Regions from separate parts of the Lysinibacillus sp. FW12 genome, predicted to be linked through region 2. Evidence: predicted binding sites of a transcription regulator. Region 2 holds the regulator's gene; the other holds the start of a gene.
What was found. The regulator NrdR, encoded in region 2, represses ribonucleotide reductase genes. The targets are predictions, from matches to a motif close to AACACNATATATNGTGTT.
Positions count from the first base shown of each region.

Region 1: the regulator NrdR is predicted to act here: its motif matches at 2,275-2,292, upstream of SJW71_RS09355 (vitamin B12-dependent ribonucleotide reductase).

Region 1 is NZ_CP139094.1:1,831,171-1,834,608, reverse strand. It holds gene SJW71_RS09355 (vitamin B12-dependent ribonucleotide reductase) at 1-2,215, opposite strand, end outside; partial or broken gene SJW71_RS09350 (lipoate--protein ligase family protein) at 2,416-3,194, opposite strand.
Region 2 is NZ_CP139094.1:1,338,318-1,341,755, reverse strand. It holds gene dnaI (primosomal protein DnaI) at 1-142, opposite strand, end outside; gene SJW71_RS06820 (replication initiation and membrane attachment family protein) at 170-1,534, opposite strand; gene nrdR (transcriptional regulator NrdR) at 1,551-2,021, opposite strand; gene SJW71_RS06810 (glyceraldehyde-3-phosphate dehydrogenase) at 2,282-3,304, opposite strand.

The DNA of each region.
Region 1 (3,438 bases), 490 kb from region 2:
CAGTTTTAGAAATAGATGAATCAATCCATTTTTGAATAATACATTGAACATCAGCATGTGCTTCTGGTTTTAGCTCCATCGCTGTAACGAACCATTCTGGAAGCTCTTGCTCATTTACTTCTGGATGACGCTCTAAATATTCTTGGACAATTTCAGCTTTCACTTCAATGAATTTACCTAGACGACCAGAACGGTAGTACGTGAAGGAGAAGTAAGGCTCAAGACCTGTTGCCACACCTACCATTGTTCCCGTTGAACCAGTCGGCGCAACAGTTAATAAATGTGAGTTTCGAATACCTGTTGCTAAAATTTGCTCTTTAATGTGAGCAGGCATTTTTTGCATATAGCCTGTCTCTGTAAAGGCTTTACGTAAACGAGCTGTTTCTTCGTCAGTAGCACCTACCAAGAATGGGAAGCTACCACGTTCTTTAGCAAGCTCTGTAGACGCCTCATATGCTGTTTCAGCAATGGTTTTAAAGATTTCATCGACTAAAGCATTGCCTGCTTCTGAACCGTATTCTTTCTCGCAATAAATAAGTAAATCTGCTAAGCCCATTACCCCTAAACCTACACGACGCTCGCCTAGTGCTTGTACACGGTTTTCTTCTAAGAAGTAAGGTGTTGCATCAATTACATTATCCTGCATACGAACGCCTACACGTACTGTTTCACGTAGTGCTTCGTAATCAACTGATTGATTTTCTTTATTTGCAAACTGTGCTAAATTCACAGCAGCTAAGTTACACACAGAATATGGTGCAAGTGGTTGTTCGCCACATGGGTTTGTCGCTACAACACTTTGTCCATATGCTTTGGCATTTGTCATGTCATTTGCATTGTCGATGAAGAAAATACCTGGCTCTGCAGAGTAAGTTGCACAAACATTAATTAAATTCCATAATTCTTTTGCTTTAATTGTACGGTATGTGCGGACTTTATAGCCCATTTTCTCCCATTCACGAACATCGCCAACTTTATGCCATTCCGTGTTGTAAATGTTCATTTCTTCTTTTGTATATTCCTCTACAGCTGGGAAGCGAAGCTCAAAGTCAGCATCATTTTCAACGGCTTCCATAAATTCTTTTGTTAATGTTACGGAAATGTTCGCACCTGTTAAAAACTCAGGGTTATGAACTGTATAAGTACCACCATCACGTAACTTATTTTCAGCTTCACGAATAATCGCTGTATCGAATCCGCCTAAGCCTTCTATATTTTTGTAGTTCACGATGCCTTGATACATTGCTTCTTCCTGCATAGAAAGAGGTTTAAAGTTTAATTTTTCTTTTGCTAGACGAATGATTGATTCATCTGTCGTATTTTCAATTAAATAACGCAGAATACGTGGATTTTGCATTTTCGAAATAATAAATTCCACAATATCTGGATGCCAATCTGCTAGCATAATCATTTGTGCTCCACGACGTGATCCACCTTGCTCTACAAGATGTGTCAATTTAGCAATATCATCTAACCAAGAAACTGAGCCAGATGATTTACCGTTTACACCACGTGCTAGCGTGTTACGTGGGCGTAATGTTGAACCATTTGTTCCAACACCACCACCGCGGCTCATAATCTCCATAACTTGCTTACGGTGATCACTGATACCTTCACGAGAGTCAGCGACAAATGGCATAACGTAACAGTTAAAGAAGGTTACATCAGTTTCAGATCCAGCTCCATAAATCACTCGTCCAGCTGGAATGAATTTCAAGGATACTAATTGCTCATAAAATTTTTCAAACCATTCTTGACGTTTTTCTGGTGTTTTTTCAACAGCGGCAAGGCCCGTTGCATTTCGTTTTGCGATTTGTTCATAAAATATTTCAAGAGGCTTTTCTAGCACGTCAATTGAACGTGTAATCACACCCGTTTCCTGCTCTTGCGGATCGTCTAATGCGCTACGATAATCTTCCTCAATCAAAATATCTGCTGTTTTTGTAGCCATGTCCAGCTTTTGAATTGTCCCTAAACCACGTGCAGGGAATTTTGGATCAGCTTTTACCGTTAAAACAACAAAATCACCAGCTTTTAGTGTTTTCTTTTCCGTGTCTTTAAACGAGTAGCGATCGATCATGACAAGTCTTGATACACCTTTATGTGTGATATGCATGTCAGGTGTTACTGGGTGAACCTGTGAAAATTGTTCAATATCTTTGTTTAATTGCTCAAATTGTTTGTTTACATCGGGTTGATGATTTGTGAGTACCATCATTTTGCCTCCCTTGTTTTCTTCATTACAAAATAAATACACAATATCATGTGTTATTAAACACTACATATTGTGTATATGTCTTAAAAAAAGATACTATATATAGTTTTTTAATTCAACTCTTGCTTTTTTAAATAGATTCAGAACTACTTGTTATAACTAGGATTGAACGTAAAAAAATATTTTTTCCATACCATTTTTTACTTTTTAAAGTTCCACTCATCACATGCATATTTTTTTCTTCTAATGCACGGACATATTCTAATTGCTCCTCTGAAAGTGTAAATGGTTTTAAATCAATTTGCAACGATTTTGCAAAGCCATCTCGAAAAGCTGTCACACATTGCTCAATTGTCACTGGCTCTTTGACAAGACTATTAATCGCGACTGCCTTTTCTGGCAGCTTTCTACGCATACGATCCTTTGCTTCCTCGCTTGAGAAATTAAATACCGATAATAATTTCTCTTGATCTAAATCTAATAAAATGGCGCCATGCTGTAAAATAACACCTTTTTGACGTGTTTGGGCACTTCCCGCTATTTTTTTCCCTTCAACGACAAGTTCATACCAGCTTGGTGCATCAAAGCAAACAGCACTTTTCGGACTCTTTAAGTCAGCTCTTTTCTCCTCTGTATCAGGAACACTAAAATAGGCATCCATTCCTAGGTTGTGGAAACCTTGCAATATTCCCTCACTTAATACACGGTATGCTTCTGTTACAGACTCTGGCATATTCGGATAACTTTCAGTAACAATGACGCTATATGTTAGCTCATGTTCATGCAGGACAGCTCGTCCACCAGTTGGTCGACGGACAAAACCTAAACCTTGTTCTCGAACAGCATCTAAATTAATGTCTCTTTTGGCTTGTTGAAAATAACCAATTGATAGTGTCGCAGGTTCCCACTCATAAAAACGGATCACTGGTGGAATTAACCCCTCACTATGCCAATCAAGTAATGCTTCATCTAGCGCCATATTAAAAGAAGGACTACATTTCCCTGAATTTAAAAAATACCAAGTTGTCATATGTTCATCTCCTACAAATATAAAATGATCCCTCAGGCCCCACCTGTGGTTCAACCTTAACAAAAATTACTCTACGGTTGCTCGATATGCTTTTGTAACAAAATAGACGAATTTGCCACAACCTAGTTAATTTTATCAAACTCATTGGACTATCGCTAGCGCATCTTTTATAATAATAGAGAAGATAGAAAGG
Region 2 (3,438 bases):
CAATATTCTCGTAGTTTAATTCATCTGCATGTTGAGCTAGAAATTCCTGTACTTGTGGATGTTCTAAAATTTCACGTCGCATAGCTTCATAGCGTTCTTGAAACGACGGTACATTTATTGCTCGTTTTAATGGTCCATTTATAGGTTCGATTGTTGCTCACCTTCTTTGCTATTCACTTTTTCCTAGCATTTCCAATATTTTCTGACGTTCTTTTTCAAAGTCTATCGTGCTAGAAGCATCTTCCTCTTGTTTTTCATTACGTTTATAAAACCATTCGGGGACTTTTTCTTCACGCTGATTTCTTGAACGTCCTTTGACCTGTTGACTCGTTTTATTTGCAGTTTGTGGCTTGTTTTTCCAAGCAGTATATTTATCATGCTCTTGGCGTGCAAGCTCCATTGCTTCCTTTGCCGTTTGGACATTTTTACGTACCCAGTGATCAGCAATCGTTTCCACATATTTTTTAGGTAGTTTCATATCTGTCGTTAGCATAACGTATTCTAATAATGCATTGACTACCCCAATTGGCATGCCGTGCTGAACGATTAAATTTTCTGCAAGTTGAACAGACGTTTGTAATGGTTCTTTACCATTATTAATATCACGTAATACTTGAACAGGAGCTGTTGTCTCTAAATAATGTTGGAGCTCCTGATCCTTCGTTTTTTGCCCCACTTCTGCTACTGGTAGAGGTTCGTTTACTCTTGCTAGTTTTGGCGGTTCCTTTGAAACTGTTAATTTATAAAAATCGGCAGCAGCCTTGCGTAAACGTTCTTGGGAAATTCCTAAATCATCGTCCAAAGCAAGAATGACCACTTTTTGCATATCAAGGGCTGTTAAATGATATAAAAATGCCAGTTTCGCTATCGCTTCACGTACTTCTAATGTCAACAAATTGGAAGGTACCAATTGCTCTGACAAACCTGCTTGCAACAAATCAAAATCAAATTGCTCCAAATAAAAAGGATATACTTTTTGCTGTTTATCCTTTTGACTCGTATCCACTTGTAAATCGGATGGGATATTAGAATGAACAGGCTTAAAGACATCAATAAAGGCGCGAGACACATCCTTAAATTCTTTGTCCTTTACAGGTGACATAAAGCGCTGACGTAAGTTTCGATAGGCCTGCTCGCCGATTTTACTAAACAGAAACATCGACAACAACGGATCTTTCATAAAACTATCTGCATCAAGTGGGCGCTGTAGCTCATATAAAAAACTACGCTCACCCGCATTTTCTTTTTTCCATGTGCGTAGCAAACCGATTGCCTCCAGTGCAATACGGGCCTCAAACACTTTACCAATGGGCAAACCGAGCACATTCATTAAATAATAATGGGTCATTTGCTGTTTTGGCATTTGTTCAGCTTCAGCCCATAACGTTAAATAAAGGCTAATTGGCTCCGAGCCGGTTAATGGTTGATAAAACAATGTAACTAATTGACGCTCCTGTGTAGAAAATGCATGAGGTAGACGAATGTCGAAAGGATCGCCAGGCTGCAATTCCTTATATAAATGAATCAACGTCATTCATCCTCTCTGTTTTCTATGATTTTTTCTCCGTTTGACGTTGAATAATATCTTTAATTTCCTCAATAAAAACATTAATATCCTTAAACTGACGGTAAACCGAGGCAAATCGCACATAGGCTACCTCATCAATTTTAGCTAAGCGATCCATTACCATTTCACCGACGTCTTCTGAGCGTACTTCTGAATTGCCTATACGACGAAGATCTTTTTCAATAGATAGGACAAGTTCCTCCAGTACATCAAGCGCTACTGGGCGTTTCTCACAAGCACGAATAAGTCCACGAAGTACCTTCTCACGGCTAAACTCCTCTCGTGAACCTTCCTTTTTAACTACGACTAATGGTGTCTCTTCAATTTTTTCAAACGTTGTAAAACGGAAGCCACACGACTCACATTCACGACGTCTACGAATTTCTTTATTATCATCTACTGGCCTCGAATCCACAACACGCGTTCCGTTAAATTGGCAAGATGGACATCTCATATAATTACTCTCCTGATTTACAACAATTTAATATTTCTATTATAACAAATTTCCTACATGTAAGAAAAGTGCATTCATGTTTGTGAGCACATGATAAACCTAAAGCACCTAAAGTATAAGAAAATTATTCAAATTTAAGAGGTCTAGAAGGATTGCCATTGTAGCACAAATAACATAACACTTAACCATTTTCGGTATTCCTCTGCATAAAAAAAGCACATTGAAATCACTTAGATTTCAATGTGCTCACGATGAAATTTTTATGCGTTTACTGTTTCTAAAGCATTCGCTACTTTTTTCACAAGATCTACTACACGTGCAGAGTAGCCCCATTCATTGTCATACCATGCAAGTACTTTTACTTTACGGCTGCCTAATACCATTGTAGAAAGTCCATCAACCGTTGATGAGTAAGTAGTTGTGTTGTAATCAGAAGATACTAATGGTTCAACAGAGAAGTTCAAAATGCCCTTCATCGGACCTTCTGTTGCAGCTTTTACGAATGCAGCATTGACAGCATCAACTGTGACATCCGTATTTAAATCTACTACAAGATCTACTAAAGAAACGTTTGGTGTAGGAACACGCAATGCCATACCATGAATCTTACCTTCTAATTCAGGTAAAACTAATTTTAATGCTTTTGCAGCACCTGTAGATGTTGGAATAATGGATTGTGCGCATCCACGTGCACGACGTAAGTCTTTATGTGGATTGTCTAGGTTCTTTTGGTCATTTGTATAAGCATGAACTGTTGTCATTAAGCCATTCTCAATTCCAAATGTGTCATTCAATACTTTCGCTACTGGAGCTAAGCAGTTCGTTGTACAAGAAGCATTTGAAATAACATCATGTTTAGCAATATCAAGTTTGTCATCATTTACACCTAAAACAATTGTTACGTCCTCGTTTTTACCAGGTGCTGTTAAGATAACCTTTTTAGCGCCCGCTTCTAAGTGCATTGCTGCTTTGTCACGTTCATTAAATTTACCAGTAGCTTCAATAACGATATCTACACCCATTTTTGCCCAAGGTAATTTTAATGGATCACGTTCGCTAATAATTTGAACACGTTTACCGTTTACAACTAAAGCATCGCCTGCTGGTTCTACCGTACCTTCAAATGTTCCGTGATTTGTGTCATACTTAATCAAATGTGCTAACGTTTCAGCTGGGTAGCTCGCGTTAATTGCAACGATATTTAAATCCTGTTGTACGATCGCTTGGCGGAAAACCATACGTCCGATACGTCCGAAACCATTAATAGCAATTGATACTGTCATTTATAATATCCTCCTGTGAGTACATACTCAGATTAATTAATTATATACTTTATGGTGATTAGTATAACACAATTTTAAAAAAGATGAACATTATATATTCACAATATAAAAGTTCTTATTTTCTGAAAAATTAA